2 regions of the Bacillus paramycoides genome follow, and region 1 is predicted to be linked to the other one. Evidence: a T-box and tRNA genes for the amino acid it is inferred to sense, from the RefSeq annotation. Region 1 holds a T-box; the other holds one or more tRNA genes.

The links. The T-box of region 1 lies ahead of proS (proline--tRNA ligase). A T-box ahead of a tRNA ligase gene usually reads a tRNA of that ligase, here a tRNA-Pro.
Region 2: it has a tRNA-Pro gene. The T-box ahead of proS (proline--tRNA ligase) is inferred to sense a tRNA for this amino acid. The anticodon was not compared.

Annotation. Positions count from the first base shown of each region.
Region 1 covers NZ_CP152427.1:435,406-445,979, forward strand. Annotated here, with positions in the region: gene AAG068_RS02270 (DUF1992 domain-containing protein) at 1-21, shown strand, start outside; gene AAG068_RS02275 (thioredoxin family protein) at 32-346, shown strand; gene AAG068_RS02280 (hypothetical protein) at 360-611, shown strand; gene AAG068_RS02285 (hypothetical protein) at 739-882, shown strand; gene AAG068_RS02290 (TetR/AcrR family transcriptional regulator) at 963-1,544, shown strand; gene AAG068_RS02295 (MFS transporter) at 1,611-2,843, shown strand; gene AAG068_RS02300 (helix-turn-helix transcriptional regulator) at 2,899-3,150, shown strand; one part of gene AAG068_RS02305 (IS3 family transposase) at 3,257-4,200, opposite strand; one part of gene AAG068_RS02305 (IS3 family transposase) at 4,200-4,587, opposite strand; gene AAG068_RS02310 (MFS transporter) at 4,726-6,009, opposite strand; gene AAG068_RS02315 (ectonucleotide pyrophosphatase/phosphodiesterase) at 6,118-7,431, opposite strand; gene AAG068_RS02320 (YesK-like family protein) at 7,587-7,880, shown strand; T-box leader at 7,974-8,180, shown strand; gene proS (proline--tRNA ligase) at 8,228-9,658, shown strand; gene AAG068_RS02330 (LPXTG cell wall anchor domain-containing protein) at 9,725-10,574, opposite strand, start outside.
Region 2 covers NZ_CP152427.1:4,691,591-4,702,164, reverse strand. Annotated here, with positions in the region: rRNA gene AAG068_RS24545 (23S ribosomal RNA) at 1-572, shown strand, start outside; rRNA gene rrf (5S ribosomal RNA) at 675-790, shown strand; tRNA gene AAG068_RS24535 (tRNA-Val) at 795-870, shown strand; tRNA gene AAG068_RS24530 (tRNA-Thr) at 875-950, shown strand; tRNA gene AAG068_RS24525 (tRNA-His) at 960-1,035, shown strand; tRNA gene AAG068_RS24520 (tRNA-Leu) at 1,058-1,138, shown strand; tRNA gene AAG068_RS24515 (tRNA-Gly) at 1,168-1,242, shown strand; tRNA gene AAG068_RS24510 (tRNA-Leu) at 1,259-1,347, shown strand; tRNA gene AAG068_RS24505 (tRNA-Arg) at 1,351-1,424, shown strand; tRNA gene AAG068_RS24500 (tRNA-Pro) at 1,435-1,508, shown strand; tRNA gene AAG068_RS24495 (tRNA-Ala) at 1,524-1,596, shown strand; tRNA gene AAG068_RS24490 (tRNA-Met) at 1,617-1,693, shown strand; tRNA gene AAG068_RS24485 (tRNA-Ile) at 1,698-1,774, shown strand; tRNA gene AAG068_RS24480 (tRNA-Ser) at 1,792-1,884, shown strand; tRNA gene AAG068_RS24475 (tRNA-Met) at 1,912-1,988, shown strand; tRNA gene AAG068_RS24470 (tRNA-Asp) at 1,992-2,067, shown strand; tRNA gene AAG068_RS24465 (tRNA-Phe) at 2,080-2,155, shown strand; tRNA gene AAG068_RS24460 (tRNA-Thr) at 2,170-2,245, shown strand; tRNA gene AAG068_RS24455 (tRNA-Lys) at 2,256-2,331, shown strand; tRNA gene AAG068_RS24450 (tRNA-Gly) at 2,345-2,415, shown strand; tRNA gene AAG068_RS24445 (tRNA-Ile) at 2,426-2,502, shown strand; tRNA gene AAG068_RS24440 (tRNA-Asn) at 2,510-2,584, shown strand; tRNA gene AAG068_RS24435 (tRNA-Ser) at 2,592-2,682, shown strand; tRNA gene AAG068_RS24430 (tRNA-Glu) at 2,689-2,760, shown strand; partial or broken gene AAG068_RS24425 (anti sigma factor C-terminal domain-containing protein) at 2,898-3,038, shown strand; gene AAG068_RS24420 (L-lactate dehydrogenase) at 3,520-4,464, shown strand; partial or broken gene AAG068_RS24415 (dockerin type I domain-containing protein) at 4,638-4,840, opposite strand; partial or broken gene AAG068_RS24410 (TasA family protein) at 4,866-4,988, opposite strand; gene glgB (1,4-alpha-glucan branching protein GlgB) at 5,459-7,396, shown strand; gene glgC (glucose-1-phosphate adenylyltransferase) at 7,344-8,474, shown strand; gene glgD (glucose-1-phosphate adenylyltransferase subunit GlgD) at 8,493-9,527, shown strand; gene glgA (glycogen synthase GlgA) at 9,640-10,574, shown strand, end outside.

The sequences.
Region 1 (10,574 bases):
GTATTTCGTAAATTACGCTAAGAGGGATAAGATGAATACATTTGAAACGATAGAAGAATTAGCGACATATATTGAAGAACAACAATTAGTACTTCTGTTTATTAAAACAGAAAATTGTGGTGTTTGTGATGTTATGTTAAGAAAAGTAAATGGTGTATTAGAGAATTATGATTACGTAGAGAAAGTAGAAATATTACTACAAGACATGCAAGAAATTGCAGGGCGATATGCAGTATTTACAGGGCCAACAGTTTTATTATTTTATAATGGAAAAGAAATTCTTCGTGAATCACGCTTTATTTCACTTGAAAATCTAGAAAGAACCATTCAATTATTCGAAGATTAAGGGAGGTTTTTATATGGAATTTATTATTTTCATACTATTATTTGTTGTAGTTGGAATAATTGTAACAGCAGTTCGATCGAACCAAAAGAAGGTAAATCTTACGAAACAAAATAACATTCATAATTCATCTAACAACTCATCACCATTATTTTTCTTTGCTGGATCTGATAATGATAGCTCGCATGGAGGTTCACATGATTGCGGAGGATCTTTCGGTGGGGATAGCGGAGGCAGCTGCGATGGTGGCGGAGGTGGCGGTGATTGATGAGAATGCGCCTTATATAGGCGTATTTCTTTTTAAAACAAACGTTTGATTAGTTGGCTTACATATGCATAAAAACAGTTAAACAAACGTTTGATTACATATTTTTAACGTACTAAGGGGAATGGAAATGAAAAGGGAACCGAAAGTGAAAAACAAGGGGAAAGTAATGTTATTTTTATTAGCTGCGGGAGGCGTATTTCTTGTTAAATTAGGATTTAAAATTGGAATAATACATATGATTCGAACGTGGTTTGAAAGTACGTTTTCTTAAATATGGAATATAGCCTCTTGTAATAGAGGTTTTTAATTTGTTATTATTAGACTGAACGGTCGGTTTAAAGAGGTGTAAATATGAGAAGAAGCGCAGAAGAGATAAAGAAAGAAATTGCATATAAAGCAGAAAGTTTGTTTTCACAGAAGGGCTATGCAGCTACATCTATGGAAGAAATTTGTGAAATTACAGAGAGAAGTAAAGGAAGCATTTATTATCACTTTAAAAGTAAAGAAGAATTATTTTTATTTGTAGTAAAACAGCATACGTATGATTGGCTTGAAAAATGGAGTGAAAAAGAGAAGTTGTATAGTACGAATACTGAAAAACTATATGGTCTCGCGGAATATCATGTAGAGGACATACAGCAACCAATTTCAAATGCAATAGAGGAATTCTCTATGAGCCAAGTTGTAAGTAAAGAGATTTTGGATGAACTACTAGCTTTAACTAGAGAATCATATGTTATGTTTGAGAAAATAATTGAAGCAGGCATACAGTCTGGAGAGTTTCGTGAAGATAATACGCGCGATCTTATGTATATTGTGAATGGATTATTATCAGGGCTTGGGGTACTTTACTACGAGTTAGATTATAAAGAGCTGCAACGTATTTATAAAAAGGCAATAGATGTATTGTTAAAAGGAATGGCAGCTGAATAATAAGTCAGTTGCTTTTCTTACAAAACAAATTAGACCGAACGGTCGGTTTACGAAAGGGGAATGAAAATGAACGCTTTATTTAAAAACCGAGCATTTATGCTCGTTATGGCATCTGATATTTTACAACAATTTGCAATTTGGATCAGAAATATGGCTCTTTTATATTTCATAATGGAGCGAACGAATAATGATCCAGTTTCAGTTTCGTTGTTATCGGTTATGGAATATGCACCTATTTTTATGTTCTCGTTTATCGGTGGTGCACTAGCTGATCGCTGGAATCCGAAAAGAACGATGGTTGCTGGAGATGTATTAAGCGTACTGTCTATTATAGGAATTGTCTTGTTGTTAAAGCTAGATTATTGGCAGGCTATATTTTTTGCAACACTCATTTCTGCGATTGTAGGTCAGTTTTCTCAGCCATCATCTTCTCGTATATTTAAGCGCTACGTAAAAGAGGAACAGGTAGCAAATGCGATTGCATTTAACCAAACATTACAGTCATTATTTCTGATTTTTGGACCAGTGGTAGGATCGTTTGTGTATACACAACTTGGTTTATTTACGTCACTATATAGTTTAATCATTTTATTTTTGTTATCTGCTATCGCCCTTTCATTCTTACCAAAATGGGTTGAAAAAGAGCAAGTGGCGAGAGATTCATTAAAAAATGATATAAAAGAAGGGTGGAAATATGTTCTTCATACGAAAAATTTACGTATGATTACAATCACTTTCACCATTATGGGCTTAGCTGTTGGACTAACGAATCCATTAGAAGTGTTTCTTGTAATAGAACGGCTGGGAATGGAAAAGGAAGCAGTTCAATATTTAGCCGCAGCTGACGGGATAGGTATGTTAATCGGTGGTATTGTTGCTGCAGTTTTCGCTTCAAAAGTGAATCCGAAAAAGATGTTTGTGTTTGGTATGAGCATATTAGCGATGTCATTTTTAGTAGAAGGGATATCTACATCATTTTGGATTACTAGTTTTATGAGATTTGGAACAGGTATTTGTTTAGCTTGTGTTAATATCGTTGTCGGTACGCTTATGATTCAACTTGTACCAGAAAATATGGTTGGAAGAGTAAATGGAACAATTTTGCCACTGTTTATGGGGGCAATGTTAATTGGAACTTCACTAGCTGGAGGATTAAAGGAACTAACGTCACTAGTTACCGTATTTTGTATAGCAATGTCACTTATTTTATTAGCAATAGGTCCAGTTTTACGTATGCAAATAAAAAAAGAAGATATTGTTAATCGAGAGGAAATGACGAATTCATTGGTTTCGAAATAGCTATTTTAGGGGGCTGGATGGCCCCTTTTTTTCACGGTGATCTTTTGACAATGAAATGTACCGACTATATACTAATGTTGTAAAAACGATTTTACATGTTAGGAGAAAAGATGTGAAAAATCAAATTTATGAATTACGCACTGAAAATAATATTTCACAAGGTGCATTAGCTGATAAGTGTAAAGTCTCAAGACAGACGATAAATGCAATTGAGAATAATAAATATGATCCAAGCTTAGCGTTAGCTTTTCGTTTAGCGGAAGTATTAGGAACAACTGTTGATAAACTATTTTTGTATAAGATGTAGCGTCTTTCATTGTGGGGCGTTATTAATAAAAGTATAGAAAAAGATTCTCTTCTTATGTGAACTGTACCCTATAAAATGGACAGTTTAATAAAAAAGCCCTGAAAAATCAAGCACTTAAAAGGTGGTTCCGATATTCAATCGGAGCCATCTTTTTTAATGTCCACTGATAACGATTATAATTATACTCCTTCATATATTCCCTTATGTTGAGTTCGAGGGATTCAAAGGTTTGACAATCTTTATAATCTAATTCATCTTTCATATGACCAAAAAAGGATTCCATTGGTGCATTGTCTAAACAATTGCCCCTACGGGACATAGATTGTCTGATTCCCATTTCCCTTACGCGTTTCTGAAATTCAGGGTGTGTGTAATGAATACCTTGGTCTGAATGTAGAAGCGCTTCAGAATGGATGCTTTCTCCTAATCTCTCTTTCAAGTTATTTAATGTTTGATAGACGATATCCATTTGTAAAGAAGAGGAGACATGATAGGCTAAAATTTCTCGTGTTGTGCTGTCTTTTACACATGATAAATAAGCCTTCTTTCCTTTTCCATAAAATAAATAGGTAATATCCGTTAACATACTTTTTTCAGGCTCTTCTTGATTGAATTGGCGTTTTAAAAGGTTCGGACATGTTTTATGTTCTTGTGTCGCCTTTGCGATGTGTTTATAAGGATTCGCTCGGCGAATCTTTGTCACAAGATTATATTTACGCATAATACGGTAAATACGTTTGAGGTTCATACAAATTCCTTTTGTCTTTTCCAACACCATTTTGATAGAACGACCACCACATGTTTTCCTTTTTCGATTGAAAATTTCTTGGATCCATTCATAATCTGTTTCATCATTGCGTTCTTTTTCTAGATGTTTCTCTGTCTGATGAAGCCACGCATAGTATCCACTCCGACTTACCCCAGCCAGTGTGCAAAGATAACGCACCATACGTGGGAATTGGAATCGACGTATGGTTTGTTCAATCAGTGTGTATGTTTCTCGTGGTGTTAACGCTTCTTCTGTAACGCCTGCCTTTCGAGTTCTTCTAACTTTTTTAGGAATGTCAATTCCGCTTCTAAGAACGCAATACGCGCTTCCGCTTTCTTTAATTTTTCATCGGAAGAGAGAGGTTTTTCCGAAGGACGTCCCGTGCTTCCTTTCCCGCGGCGTTCTGTATAAAATCCTTCTTCACCAAATTGTTCAAAGGTTCTTCGCCAACGTTTCAAGCATTGTTTTGGTTTCTCCTCACCAATCACAGCTAAGTCAAACCCATTCTCTAAAAAGATTTGGCTAGGACCTTTTCCTTGTTGATTTTCTTTTACCGCTCTTACTTTGAAATCTGGACAATAGCTAATCGAACGTTCCGACGCTTTTACTACATTTTTATTTTTTTCCAGCTGCTTCATTTGAATCTCATTAAAAATAATTTTACTCATTCTCCGTACCTCATTTCTATCGTTGGTTCCATTATAACGAGGTTTTTTGATAAAAATACACAAAAACCCCGAATCATGGGGCTTTTTTTAAGTGTCCATGATTCGGGGTACAGTTCATATGTGAAGAGGATCTTTTTCTTATAGTGTTTTAGTTTTTGGACTAGGTGGTGTAACGGATGTGGGATTTTCCGGAACTCTAGTTAGTAAGAATCCCCCGATAATGAACAGTACAATAATACTAAGGACACCAGCGTTTGTTTTTCCTGTTAATTGAGTTGTAACACCGACTAATACTGGACCCATAATCGCTGCGAACTTGCCAAATACATTATAAAATCCGAAGAATTCATTTGCCGATTCTTTAGGTACTAGTTTAGCAAAATAGGAGCGACTAAGTGCTTGAATCCCGCCCTGAGAAGTGGCAACTAACATTGCTAAAATCCAGAAATCGAGTGTCGTTTTTAAGAAATAAGCATATGTGCAGATAATGATATAAATAATAATACCGACATATAGCATCTTTTTACCTGTAAATGTTTCTGATAATTTTCCGTATAATAAAGCGAATGGACAAGCTACAATTTGTGTGACGAATAAGATGATTAATAGATTCGTTGCACTAATACCAAGATCTGTTCCGTAAGCAGTGGACATAGTAATAATTGTATCGACCCCATCAATATAGAAAAAGTAAGCGATTAGGAACATGAATACAGTTTTATATTCTTTAATATTTTTAAAAGTATCAGCAAGGCGTTTGAAGCTCATTGTAATTGGTCTAGGGTGACGTTCAATATAGTGTGTTTGCTCTACGTTTTTTAGCATTGGGATTGTAAATAACCCCCACCAAAGAGCTGTTATCGCAAATGAAATTTGACTAGCAATACCAACAGATAAAGGGATAGTTCCTTTTTGAGCAAGAATAATAAGGGCGATACAACCGATGAAAGGAATAGTACTCCCAATATAGCCTAATGCGAAACCTCGCGTAGAAATTCGATCCATTCTATCTTCAGAAGTGACATCTACTAAAAATGCATCATAAAAAATGTTTGCTCCAGCAAAACCGACTAATGCGAGCATATAGCATCCTAGTAATAAGTACCACTGAGATGTTGGGACGACTGCTAGCATACTTGTAAATACGATACCAAGTCCAAAGAAGAATGTGAAAAATCGTTTTTTAAATCCTTTATAATCAGCAACTGTGCCGAGAATAGGGGCAAGTATAGAAATTAAAAGTGTAGCGAACGAGTTTGCATATCCCCAATATGCTGTTGAAGTTGCACCAGAAAGCCCAGCTTCTTTTGCAGCTGCCTTAAAGTAAATTGGGAATAATGCAGTTGTAATGATGAGCGAATATACGGAGTTCGCCCAATCGTATAATATCCAGCTTTTTTCTTGTCTGGACATTTTTTTCATATAGTGTTCCCCCTTAAATTTGTTCTACTAACAGTGTACAAAAATAAAAATTATAAAAAGAGAAACAGTGATGATTTTTACATAACTTTTACATATATACACAGTTCTTTACAATTGGAGTAAATCCTCTACAATGGACCCGTCTGTTTCACCTAAGTGTAAACCGAGTAGTCTAGCGATAGTTGGACCTTCATCAATAAGTCTCATATACGGAATGGTAACGCCGTTTTTTATACCTTTCCCAGCAGCGATAAAAATTGTTTCATAGTTAGGTTTTGTTGGAGAGTATCCATGCGTACCAAATGTATATTTTTTACTAGGCGTAACGTCTTGTTCAGTAATCTCTTTTATAAAATCTCCTATATAGTTTTCAGTGAAATAATACCCTTCTCGCGCTTCTAACATAAATAAACAATTACCATCGGCACCGCAGTCTTTTGCAGCTTCATCATGAAGTATAAATTCAATTCCATTTTGTTTATTTTGAAGTAGTTCTTCGAGGAGTAGTTGTACGTCTCGAATTGTATCGGTATCGTTCTTATCTTTCACATATACATAAGCAGATCCGTCACAACTTTGACAATAGGCCTTCCAGTCTATTAATTTTCCTTTTGAATTTATAGATAGTAGCCCGTTTTGATGAAATAGTACATTTAATTGAATGGCTTTGCTTTCACTTAAAGCGCTATGGTCACCAAGAGCGATAATTGTACTCTCTTCGTATAGGTCACTATCTTTTAAAGCTTGAATAATTTTTCCTACCCGTTCATCGTGTCTATGAATTGCAGCTATTGTTTCTTTTGATTCAAAGCCGTGATAGTGTCTTTGAGTGTCTAAATCGGTGAAATGTACAAACATGACATTTGGCTTCTTCGTCTGGATTGTATGCAAAGCAGCAGCAAGTACGAAATCATCGAGTTCAGGTTGTGACAAACCATTTCGTATATGGCCGAAGCGAAGATTTAAATCTAATTGATATAGCGGACTACCGCTAAATAATGAAACTAAAACTTGATTTTGCCACGGTCTATTTGGAAAGATTTCTGGTAAATTGTAATCAATATTTGCTCTTCCAGTAACAGGCCATAGAAGGGCAGCTGTCGTTAAATTTGCTTTACGTGCTTCATCGTATAGCGTTGTTCCCTTAATGGATTTTCGGTACCAATGCCAATCGGGTGACTCGCGTCCAGGTTGAAGTAACGTATTGCTAACTACGCCATGTTTATTAGGATAGTTTCCAGTAACGATTGTTGAGTGACTTGGGTATGTTACAGAAGGATAAATAGGTTCCACTTTTTTCGCCAGTGCGCCCTTGTTTATTAATGTTTGGAAATTAGGAAGTTTTTGTAATATAGGAAAATCTAAAGCTGATAAGCAATCGAAAGACAAAATAATGACATGGTTTGTTAATGCTTTATCCATAAAGTTCCCTCCTGATTATATAAAACCTATTCTTATATATTACTATTAATACCTAGTAATAAAAATATAATTTTAAGTTGGAAATTTATTATTTATTTTCAGAAAAATTAAACATATAATTAAGTATAAGGGAATGAATGGAAGGAGGGAATACTATGGATTGGCTAGATGGATTTGGTATCTTTTACATCATTGGCGGAATTACGATTATCCTTGTATTTGCTATTTCGTATTTATTAAAGAAACAGTTTCCAGACAAGCAGTTTGATATTATATTTGCACTTAGTTTAATACTTCTTTGCCTAGCATCCTTTCCGGTTTCAATGATGGTGATTGGTGGATGGGAAGGAATGGGATATGGATTTATTGGTTTCTTCGTTCTCCTTGGTACACTTATCGGTATGATTGCACATCAACTTTTAAAAATCACGAGAAAAAGCTACATATAAAACTGCAAAAAACGAAAAAAATATATAAAAATGAGAAAATTAGCTATTGTTTTAAAAAAGAATTTGTATTATGATAATCAACAAATTTATTTCGTTATAACGATGAAAAAGGACTAGTACATGTTCAACCTTTTTAGCAGAGAGAGAATCCACCCGGCTGAAAGATTCTTAAAAAGGAGATATGGAACCTACCTTTGCGTTCTGCATATGCAGCGGGAATTTCCCGTTATCAAAAAGAGAGCATGCGCAATTTTTGTGCATGAATCAGGGTGGTAACGCCGGCAAAGCTCGGTCCCTATTTAGGGATGCGGGCTTTTTTGTATTTTCTAGAAGGAGGAAGACTTACTATGGCAAAAGAGCAAGTACAAGCGATTACGAAGATGGAAGAGGACTTTGCACAGTGGTACACAGATATTGTAAAAAAAGCAGAACTTGTTGATTATTCAAGTGTAAAAGGATGTATGATTCTACGCCCGTATGGTTATGCCTTATGGGAAAATATGCAGAAAGTGATGGATGAGAAGTTAAAAGCAACTGGTCATGAAAATGTGTATATGCCAATGTTTATCCCAGAGAGTTTATTGCAAAAGGAGAAGGATCATGTAGAAGGATTCGCTCCTGAAGTAGCATGGGTGACACATGGCGGGGATGAAAAGTTAGCGGAGAGGCTTTGTATACGCCCTACATCTGAAACTTTATTCTGTGAGCATTTTTCAAAAATTGTGCAATCCTATAATGATTTGCCAAAGTTATATAATCAGTGGTGTTCAGTAGTTCGTTGGGAAAAGACAACGAGACCATTCCTTCGTACAACGGAATTCTTATGGCAAGAGGGTCATACAATTCATGAAACGGCAGAAGAATCGCAAGCTGAAACATTAAATATTTTAAATCTATATGCTTCTTTCTGTGAAGATTACTTAGCGATACCGGTAATTAAAGGACAAAAAACAGAAAAAGAAAAATTTGCGGGGGCAAAGGCAACTTATACAATTGAAAGCTTAATGCATGATGGAAAAGCACTTCAAACAGGAACATCTCATAACTTTGGAACGAATTTCTCTGAAGCATTTGATATTAAATTTTTAGATCGTAACGGTAAGTGGCAATATGTACACCAAACATCTTGGGGAGTATCAACAAGAATGATAGGTGGACTTATTATGGTTCATAGTGATAATAATGGGCTTGTAATGCCTCCTAAAGTCGCACCGGTGCAAGTTGTTATTGTACCAATTGCTCAGCATAAAGAAGGAGTTTTATCGAAAGCAACAGAGTTACAAGGACATATTCAAAAGGTTGCACGCGTAAAAATAGATGCTAGTAATAAAACACCGGGCTGGAAATTTAATGAGTATGAAATGAAGGGCATTCCAATTCGGTTAGAAGTTGGTCCTAAAGATATTGAAAAGAATCAAGTTGTACTTGTAAGAAGAGATACGAAAGAAAAAGAATTTATATCAATGGATCAATTAGAAGAACGTATTCCAGCACTACTTGAGGAAATTCATGACTCTTTATTTAATAAGGCAAAAGTATTCCGCGATGAGAATACGTATAGTGCGGCGAATTTCGAAGAGATGAAAAAAGTAGCTGATGAAAAACAAGGATTTATTAAGGCAATGTGGTGCGGAGAATTAGCTTGTGAAGAGAAACTAAAAGAAGAAGTTGGAGTATCTTCTCGATGTATGCCTTTTGAGCAAGAGCGTTTGGCTGACGAATGTATTTGTTGTGGTAAAGAAGCTAAACAAATGGTGTATTGGGGAAAAGCGTATTAATACTCTTTCTGATAGGTGATAAAAAGGACTTTGGGCTGCATAATAAAATGCAATCCAAAGTCCTTTTTAATTTTTACGGCGAATAAATAGTAACATACCGATTAGGAATGTTGAAAGTCCCATTAAAATAGATGCAGGATAATGTGTTGCTGTATTAGGTAACTTATCGCCTTGTTTTTTCGCATTATCTTTTACATTACCACCTTGGGAACCGTTGCCTCCTTGAGAACTACTATCGCCTTTAACACCGTTGTCACCTTGAGAGCCACTGCCATCAGAACCGTTACCACCAGAACTGTTGCCGCCCGAGCCATTGCCACCAGAACCGCTGCCACCAGAACCGTTACCACCAGAACCGTTGTCGCCAGAACCATTGCCACCAGAGCCATTGCCGCCAGAACCGTTGCCACCAGAGCCGTTACCGCCTTGACCACTGCCATCAGAGCCATTGCCGCCAGAACCGTTGCCACCAGAACCGTTACCACCAGAACCATTGCCATCAGAACCGTTACCACCAGAACCATTGCCATCAGAACCGTTACCACCAGAACCATTGCCATCAGAACCGTTACCACCGGAACTGTTGCCACCAGAGCCATTACCACCAGAACCATTGCCATCAGAACCGTTACCACCAGAACCATTGCCATCAGAACCGTTACCACCGGAACTGTTGCCACCAGAGCCATTACCACCAGAGCCATTGCCACCAGAGCCATTGCCACCAGAACCGTTACCACCGGAACCGTTGTCACCAGAACCACTGCCACCAGAGCCATTGCCGCCAGAACCACCATCGTCCTGAGAACCATTGTTTCCTGGTGGTTTATTATTATCTTTTGAGTTATCTTCTGCTAAATGATCGTTATTTTGTACAATTGCGTTTGTTGCTGGAGAGAAGTTTTCCGTTGCTGCA
Region 2 (10,574 bases), 1.0 Mb from region 1:
AAGGCATAAGGGAGCTTGACTGCGAGACCTACAAGTCGAGCAGGGACGAAAGTCGGGCTTAGTGATCCGGTGGTTCCGCATGGAAGGGCCATCGCTCAACGGATAAAAGCTACCCCGGGGATAACAGGCTTATCTCCCCCAAGAGTCCACATCGACGGGGAGGTTTGGCACCTCGATGTCGGCTCATCGCATCCTGGGGCTGTAGTCGGTCCCAAGGGTTGGGCTGTTCGCCCATTAAAGCGGTACGCGAGCTGGGTTCAGAACGTCGTGAGACAGTTCGGTCCCTATCCGTCGTGGGCGTAGGAAATTTGAGAGGAGCTGTCCTTAGTACGAGAGGACCGGGATGGACGCACCGCTGGTGTACCAGTTGTTCTGCCAAGGGCATAGCTGGGTAGCTATGTGCGGAAGGGATAAGTGCTGAAAGCATCTAAGCATGAAGCCCCCCTCAAGATGAGATTTCCCATAGCGTAAGCTAGTAAGATCCCTGAAAGATGATCAGGTTGATAGGTTCGAGGTGGAAGCATGGTGACATGTGGAGCTGACGAATACTAATAGATCGAGGACTTAACCATATAATATGTAGCAAATGTTATCTAGTTTTGAAAGAATATAAAAAACTTGTTGACTTTCAAAGTTAAATGAGTTAAAATAATTCTTGTCTTAAATGAATACAGTCTGGTAATGATGGCAGAGAGGTCACACCCGTTCCCATACCGAACACGGAAGTTAAGCTCTCTAGCGCCGATGGTAGTTGGGACCTTGTCCCTGTGAGAGTAGGACGTTGCCAGGCAAATGGAGGATTAGCTCAGCTGGGAGAGCACCTGCCTTACAAGCAGGGGGTCGGCGGTTCGATCCCGTCATCCTCCACCATTTAGCCGACTTAGCTCAATTGGTAGAGCAACTGACTTGTAATCAGTAGGTTGGGGGTTCAAGTCCTCTAGTCGGCACCAGAAATCATGGCGGTTGTGGCGAAGTGGTTAACGCACCGGATTGTGGCTCCGGCATTCGTGGGTTCGATTCCCATCAGTCGCCCCATTTTTCTTAAATAAATTAATATGCGGGTGTGGCGGAATTGGCAGACGCACCAGACTTAGGATCTGGCGCCTTTGGCGTGGGGGTTCGACTCCCTTCACCCGCACTTTTAATTAAATAACTCATACATGTCTTGCGGAAGTAGTTCAGTGGTAGAATACAACCTTGCCAAGGTTGGGGTCGCGGGTTCGAATCCCGTCTTCCGCTCCAATTTTCAATATGACATGCCGGGGTGGCGGAACAGGCAGACGCACAGGACTTAAAATCCTGCGGTGGGTGACCACCGTGCGGGTTCGACCCCCGCCCTCGGCACCATATGCGCCCGTAGCTCAATTGGATAGAGCGTTTGACTACGGATCAAGAGGTTAGGGGTTCGACTCCTCTCGGGCGCGCTTTTATTAACGGGAAGTGGCTCAGCTTGGTAGAGCACCTGGTTTGGGACCAGGGGGTCGCAGGTTCAAATCCTGTCTTCCCGATATTCCCAAAAACATGGGGCCTTAGCTCAGCTGGGAGAGCGCCTGCCTTGCACGCAGGAGGTCAGCGGTTCGATCCCGCTAGGCTCCACTTATTTCAATATCACTTATGGCGGTGTAGCTCAGCTGGCTAGAGCGTACGGTTCATACCCGTGAGGTCGGGGGTTCGATCCCCTCCGCCGCTACCATAAAGGACCTTTAGCTCAGCTGGTTAGAGCAGACGGCTCATAACCGTCCGGTCGTAGGTTCGAGTCCTACAAGGTCCACCATTGAAGGTTTATATCTCGGAGGTATACCCAAGTTCGGCTGAAGGGATCGGTCTTGAAAACCGACAGGCGGCGAGAGTCGCGCGGGGGTTCGAATCCCTCTACCTCCTCCATTTTTTCTAAAGTAAATATTTTATCATCGCGGGGTGGAGCAGCACGGTAGCTCGTCGGGCTCATAACCCGAAGGTCGCAGGTTCAAATCCTGTCCCCGCAACCAAATGGTCCCGTGGTGTAGTGGTTAACATGCCTGCCTGTCACGCAGGAGATCGCCGGTTCGACCCCGGTCGGGACCGCCATTTTTACATAAAGGCTCGGTAGCTCAGTCGGTAGAGCAGAGGACTGAAAATCCTCGTGTCGGCGGTTCGATTCCGTCCCGAGCCACCATTTTGAAGTCGCAAGCCGACTTAGCTCAATTGGTAGAGCAACTGACTTGTAATCAGTAGGTTGGGGGTTCAAGTCCTCTAGTCGGCACCACTTTCAAAATGAGCCATTAGCTCAGTTGGTAGAGCATCTGACTTTTAATCAGAGGGTCGAAGGTTCGAGTCCTTCATGGCTCACCATTTACAATTTAATGCGGGTGTAGTTTAGTGGTAAAACAAGAGCCTTCCAAGCTCTGGTCGAGAGTTCGATTCTCTTCACCCGCTTTTCAATTATGGGCCTATAGCTCAGCTGGTTAGAGCGCACGCCTGATAAGCGTGAGGTCGATGGTTCGAGTCCATTTAGGCCCACCATAATTGTTCCGCAGTAGCTCAGTGGTAGAGCTATCGGCTGTTAACCGATCGGTCGTAGGTTCGAGTCCTACCTGCGGAGCCATATTTATAGAGAAGTACCCAAGTGGCTCAAGGGGCTCCCCTGCTAAGGGAGTAGATCGCGAACGCGGTGCGAGGGTTCGAATCCCTTCTTCTCTGCCAGTAATTGGCCCGTTGGTCAAGTGGTTAAGACACCGCCCTTTCACGGCGGTAACACGGGTTCGAATCCCGTACGGGTCATACTAAAAGAGATAGCATAATCTGCTATCTCTTTTTTGTTGTGTAAAAGTGGACTTTGAATAGTCTGCTTTTTTTTATAGATTTCTTGTATACTTTTTTCTATTTAGATCGTCTAACTAATAGAAAGGAGAGAGTAAGGAAAGAAAGCAAAACCAAGTGAGCAAGATGTAAAAGTTATTGAAATAGTGGTAACGGGAAGTGCCGAGGATTTACAAAAATTAAACAGTCAACATTATGTAAAAGCTGCTGTATTAGGTGCTACTGCGGAAAATAAATAAAGAAGCTGCCTCTAATAGGTGATCTATTGGAGGCAGCTTTTTTATCCGACATTAACGGGCAGTAAAATTCCCACTGATTATAGGTTCACTTTATGTTGTCATTATTGTCGGGTTTTGTCGGTAAGTCGATATTCCTTGTCGAATCGACGATATAATTTGAGTTACGGTCGATATATTCCCAAAATTGTTGATATATTTAAATAATCGTCGATATAATTTCACTTACCGACAAAAACATAAGAAAAACCCTTTCACAATCTGAAGAAAACGCCTCCATTGAGATTGATTTCATACTTGATTTAATAACTTTACACTCTATGTGAAAAAGTTCACAAATAGGTCATAATTTGTGAAGAAATTCACAATAATACGTGCTACAATATGAATGTAAAGAAGTTAAACAACATTAAATTAGTATTTTAATTAATTACTTAAACAATCATAAAAAAATATATGTGAACAATAGAGAGGGGAAATTACCATGAAAAAAGGTATCAATCGTGTAGTATTAGTAGGAACAGGAGCTGTAGGTTGTAGTTACGCTTACTCAATGATTAACCAAGGTGTAGCTGAAGAATTCGTATTAGTAGATGTTAATGAAGCAAAAGCAGAAGGGGAAGCAATGGACTTAAGCCATGCGGTACCATTCTCTCCATCACCAACAAAAGTTTGGAGCGGTAGCTATGCAGATTGTAAAGATGCAGATTTAGTTGTTATCACTGCTGGATTACCACAAAAGCCAGGTGAAACTCGTTTAGACTTAGTTGAGAAAAATACAAAGATCTTTAAACAAATCGTTCGCGGCATTATGGATAGCGGATTCGATGGAATCTTCTTAATCGCAACTAACCCAGTTGATATTTTAACTTACGTAACTTGGAAAGAATCTGGTCTACCAAAAGAGCGCGTAATTGGTTCTGGTACTACTTTAGACTCTGCTCGTTTCCGTTACATGTTAGGTGACTACTTAGATGTAGATCCACGTAATGTTCATGCTTATATTGTTGGTGAGCACGGTGATACTGAACTTCCAGTATGGAGCCACGCTACTATCGGTGTACAAAAACTAGAAACAATTTTAGCTAACAACGAACAGTACAAACAAGAAGACTTAGATAAAATCTTCGAAAATGTACGTGATGCAGCTTACCATATCATCGAACGTAAAGGTGCAACGTACTACGGAATCGGTATGTCACTACTTCGTGTAACTAAAGCAATCTTAAACAACGAGAACAGCGTATTAACTGTATCTGCATACCTTGAAGGTCAATACGGTGAGAAAGATGCTTACGTAGGTGTTCCAGCTGTTATTAACCGCGAAGGTGTACGTGAAATCGTAGAACTTGAGCTAAATGAAGAAGAAAAAGTGAAATTCGCTCATTCTGTAAAAGTATTAAAAGAAACAATGGCACCAGTACTATAATAATTGCTAAATAATCCAGAAGTGGGGACCTACTTCTTACTTCTGGATTTATATATAATTTAATATAAATTCCTTTTCCGGTTTCCCTTGTATATCCCCAATATACCCCTTTTGCTGGATCAGGGTCGTTTATAGAAAAGAGCACTCTACGTAAAGTAGAGTGCTCTTTATTATTATTTTTTAGGCGTTAATCCTAATTTCGTTAAAATATCTGCCAGTGTACCGCCTTTAGATTTTTCAACAGGTGTTTGTGATTTAGATGCATCCGGACCTTTTTTCAAGAAGTTCTTTTCAACGAAGCGAATATCTTTATCACCATTTACATCACCTGCAAGTTTTCGTCAGGTCTTGCATAATAATATTGACCAAGTAGCTTTCAGTATCTAATTTTGTTGTTAGACAGCTTGAAATGAGTTACTCGATGTTTCGGAATCACTGAAATAAGCGAATAAACCACCGAATGTAAGTGATAAGCTGAGCGTTGCCGTGCCAACTCCCATTTCTAATTTTTGTTTTACTGGCATAAGAACCCACCTTAATTTAATTTTTTATCGAATTTTCGTTTTGGATATAGATAGAGTAAACACAGTATTTTAGTATAAGTTATATTTACGAAAATTTAATATTCTTTATTGAGAACAAAAATGTCTACTTATGAATTTCGTATTTCAATAAAATTATGACAAAAAATATTGAGAAACATTTTTTATGACAGATTATTTTTCTATGATTTCAAGTGGAAAATAACGTGAAAAAGAGGATAAAGCTAATAAAATAGAGGTTGAGAAATAAATAGTAAGGTGAAGGACTAATAAAAAACGAAGCGCTTTCAATGAATATTCGTCAAAATTCGATATTTTATATGGAAATGTGAAAAAAAACCAACATTTTTAAGAAAAAAACGTATATTTTTTATAAATTAACAAGGATATTTCAGTTTTTCGCAGAATTGGTAAAGTATAAAAAATTCTGTCATCTTAGTGAGGTGAGCATATTGAGTGTAATAAATTGTGAAGAAGTGAAACGAGATGAGTTTCATACAGAAAAGTACTATGAAAGTTATAACATCTTTGGCGCACATGTTGTGACGGAAGATGAGATGCGAGGTGTACGATTTACAGTATGGGCTCCTCATGCGAAAGCAATGAGTGTTGTTGGAGATTTTAATGAATGGGATTATGAGCAACATAAGATGCTACAAGTGACAGAAGAAGGAATCTGGTCCTTGTTTATACCGCATATTGAAGAAAGGGAAATATATAAATATGCGATTGAAACGATGGCTGGTGACGTCATTTTTAAGGCAGATCCGTATGCTGTGTATGCAGAAGTAAGACCGAATACGGCATCTGTAGTTTTTGATATAAAGGGATACGAATGGAATGATAAAAACTGGAGTCGTAAGAAAAAGAAAAAATCAGTTTATAAAGAAGCGATGACAGTTTATGAATTACATTTCGGTTCTTGGAAAAAGAAAGAAGACGGAGCACTGTACTCTTACAGGGAAATGGCAGAAGAACTCATTCCTTATGTGGTGGAACATCAATTTACACATATTGAAATTATGCCGCTTGTTGAGCATCCATATGATCGTTCTTGGGGATACCAAGGGACGGGATATTATGCAGCAACGAGTAGATTCGGCACGCCACATGATTTGATGTATTTTGTCGATGAATGTCATAAATATGGAATCGGTGTCATTTTAGATTGGGTGCCGGGGCATTTTTGTAAAGATGCTCACGGTTTATATTTTTTTGATGGGACACCGACTTATGAATATAAAGATAAAGATGTGCAAGAAAATCCAGTATGGGGAACTGTCAATTTTGACTTAGGAAAGAGAGAAGTACGTAATTTCTTAATTTCAAATGCGTTATTTTGGATGAGATATTTCCATATTGATGGTTTCAGGGTGGATGCAGTTGCAAATATGCTGTACTGGAATAAAGAAGGACAGGAGCAAAGTAATGAGCACGCTGTTTCATTTTTACGAGAGTTAAATGAAGCGGTGTTCGCAGAAGATAAAGATTTTCTTATGACAGCAGAAGATTCAACAGCTTGGCCACTTGTAACAGCTCCAACGTATGAAGGTGGGCTTGGATTCAATTACAAATGGAATATGGGCTGGATGAATGATGTACTGAAGTATATGGAGTGTGCGCCTGAGTACAGGAAGTATATTCATGAAAAAATGACGTTTTCTTTAATATACGCTTACTCTGAAAACTTCATATTACCGCTTTCTCATGATGAAGTCGTTCATGGGAAAAAGTCGTTATTAAATAAAATGCCAGGAGAGTACTGGGATAAGTTTGCTCAACTTCGTTTATTATATGGATATTTCTTTACTCACCCAGGAAAGAAATTACTTTTCATGGGAGGAGAATTTGGGCAGTTCGATGAGTGGAAAGACCTTGAAGATTTAGATTGGAATTTACATGATTTTGAAATGCATCGTTATATGCATGATTACTTTAAAGAGCTCATAGCATTGTATAAGCGCTCCAAACCACTTTGGCAACTTGATCATTCACCGGAAGGATTTCAGTGGATAGATGCTAATAATCATGAGCAAAGTATTTTCTCATTTATTCGTCAAGGGGATAAACAAGAAGATGCGTTAGTTGTCGTATGTAATTTTACGAAAGCTACATATGAAAACTATAAAGTAGGTGTACCAGATTTTGAGTATTATAACGAGATTTTAAATAGTGATGCTGAGCAATATGGCGGATCAGGGCAAGTAAATAAGAAACGTCTGAAGGCGATTCAAGAACCGTTTCATAATCAAGCAGCACATGTAGAAATTACAATTCCACCATTTGGCGTATCCATATTACGACCAGTGAAGACGAGAAAGGGGAGCAAAAAACAAGATGGCTCAAAAACAAAAGTGCGTAGCAATGTTACTAGCAGGGGGAAAAGGTAGTCGATTAAGTGCATTAACAAAAAATTTAGCCAAGCCAGCTGTTCCATTTGGTGGTAAATATCGCATTATCGATTTTACGCTAAGTAACTGTGCGAATTCTGGTATTGAAACGGTTGGGATTTTAACGCAATATCAACCACTTGAACTTCATAATTATATCGGAATCGGCAATGCGTGGGATTTAGACCGAGTAAGCGGTGGAGTCACAGTGTTACCTCCTTATGCAGAGTCTTCAGGTGTGAAGTGGTACACAGGTACGGCAAGTGCCATTTATCAAAACTTAAACTATTTAAGTCAGTACGAACCAGAGTACGTTCTTATTTTATCAGGCGACCATATTTATAAAATGGATTACAGTAAAATGCTAGATTACCATATTGAGAAAGAATCGGACGTTTCGATTTCAGTTATTGAAGTACCGTGGGATGAAGCGAGCCGTTTCGGTATTATGAATACGAACGAAGAGATGGAGATTGTTGAATTTGAGGAGAAACCGCAATTTCCAAGAAGTAATCTTGCATCAATGGGAATTTACATTTTTAACTGGGCCATTTTGAAAGAGTATTTAGAAATGGATGCAAGAAATCCTGAATCTAGTAATGATTTCGGAAAAGATGTACTTCCGCTTTTATTAGATGAAGGGAAGAAGTTGATGGCGTATCCGTTTGAAGGATATTGGAAAGATGTTGGAACGGTGAAGAGCTTATGGGAAGCGAATATGGATTTACTGCGTGATGAAACATCACTGAATTTAAACGATCGTAATTGGCGTATTTATTCTGTAAATCCAAACGAACCGCCTCAATATATTGCAGAACAGGCAAAAGTAGAAGAATCACTTATTAACGAAGGATGCGTCATTGAAGGGGACGTGAAGCATTCCGTATTATTCCAAGGGGTGACGGTGGAAGAAGGTAGTATGGTTATTGATTCTGTCGTTATGCCAGGAGCAAAGATTGGAAAAAATGTTGTGATTGAAAGAGCAATTGTTGGATCGGAAATGGTTATTGAAGATGGAACAATTATTCGTCCGGAAAAAAATGTTGACGATGTAGTACTCATTGCTGAAGGGAAATAGAAAAGGGGGATGAAATGAATGGGAGAAAAAATGTTAGGAATTATTAATGCAACGGGAAGTTTTCCTTCCTTAAAGAAAGTAACAGGGCATCGTTCACTAGCGGCGTTACCGTTTGGGGGCCGTTATCGACTCATTGATTTCATGCTTTCAAATATGGTGAATTCTAATATTCATAGTGTAGCGGTTTTTACAAGTCATAAAAACCGTTCGTTAATGGACCATGTTGGTTCAGGAAAACAGTGGGATTTAGATAGAAAAAGAGACGGACTGTTTTTATTCCCGCCAAATTGCCAATGTGACCAAGATGAATTTGGATCTTTTGCGCATTTTAGAAGACATATTGATTATTTTCTAAGAGCTAGAGAAGAATACGTCGTTATTACGAATAGCCATCTCGTAACAGCATTAAATTTCCAGGCGGTGTTAGAGAGACATATACATACGGCAGCTGATATTACTGAAGTTTGCCATGAAGGGGTTTCGCTTCAAACATATGTGTTAAAGAAACAATTATTGTTAGATTTATTTGAGTCATATAAAGATGTGGAGCAATATAGCTTATTCGATGTAGTGAGAGAAAAGCGCGGAAAATCACTGCATATTGCTACGTATGAGCATACAGGATATGTAGCAATTATTGATTCGATTGAAAGTTACTATAAACATAGCTTAGAAATTTTGAAACCTGCTATTTGGAAGCAAGTATTTAAGAAAGAAGCACCGATCTTTACGAAAGTAAAAGATGAACCACCAACTCGTTACTTAAAGGGTGCAGCCGTGAAAAATACAATGATTGCAAACGGCAGTATTATTGAAGGCGAAGTAGAAAATAGTGTTATCTCCCGTTCTGTTAAAATTGGAAAAGGTTCAATTGTTCGTAATAGCATTATTATGCAAAAGAGCCAAATTGGAGATAACTGTATAATAGACGGTGTTATTATTGATAAAGACGTGAAAATTGGTGACGGTGTTGTACTAAAAGGAAACGCTGATGAGCCATACGTTGTAGAAAAAGGAAGCGTTCAAAACAGTACGATTAATAGTTATTCTTAAAAGAATCAGTGGGGGTCTTCCTCCACTGATTAAAGTTTTAATTCAAATGAAAACTCGAAGGGAGGAAGCTGCAAGGGAAGTAGTATAAGCTTTTCGTGCAGTGGGACAACAAGTGAATATTTTATTTGCAGTATCAGAATGTGTACCATTTGTTAAATCGGGAGGCTTAGCTGATGTAGCAGGTGCGCTCCCAAAAGAGCTAAAAAAATTAGGTGTGGACGTTCGCATTATACTCCCAAATTATAGTCTTATTCCGCAAAAATTAAGGGATGGATGTACGCTACATAAAGTAATTAACGTCCCGCTTGGGTGGAGAAATCAATATTGCGGAATTTTAAAAGGTGAGCAAGACGGGATTACGTATTATTTAATAGATAATGAATATTATTTTAAGAGAGATTCTCTATATGGTCATTATGATGATGGAGAGCGTTTTTCTTATTTTTCGAAAGCAGTTTTAGAGTGTATTCCTCATCTTGATTTCGAAGTGGATGTTCTTCATAGTCACGATTGGCATACAGCTATGGTTAATTTTTTACTGCGTGAAAAGTATCAAGATAATCCATTATATGAGCATATTAAAACGGTATATACAATTCATAACTTGCAGTTCCAAGGTGTATTTCCTCCTGAAGTGATGTACGACTTGTTAGAACTTGGTGATGAATATTTCCATAGTGAGCAGTTAGAGTTTTATGGAAATGTGAACTTTATGAAGGGCGGTATTATCGCTTCTGATCAAATTACAGCTGTTAGCCCGACATATAAAGAAGAAATTCAATATGAATTTTTCGGTGAGAAGTTAGATGGGTTGTTACGAAAATATAATGATAAGCTTAGCGGCATTGTAAATGGAATTGATACGAGCGTATATAATCCAGAAACGGATTCGTATATTACTGCTCAGTACGATGCAGATTCATTATATGAAAAGAGTGAAAATAAACGCGCCTTGCAGCGTTATTTTGGTTTGCCAGAAAAAGAAGATACACCAATTATTTCAATGGTAACGAGATTAACGAAGCAAAAAGGTCTTGATTTAGTACG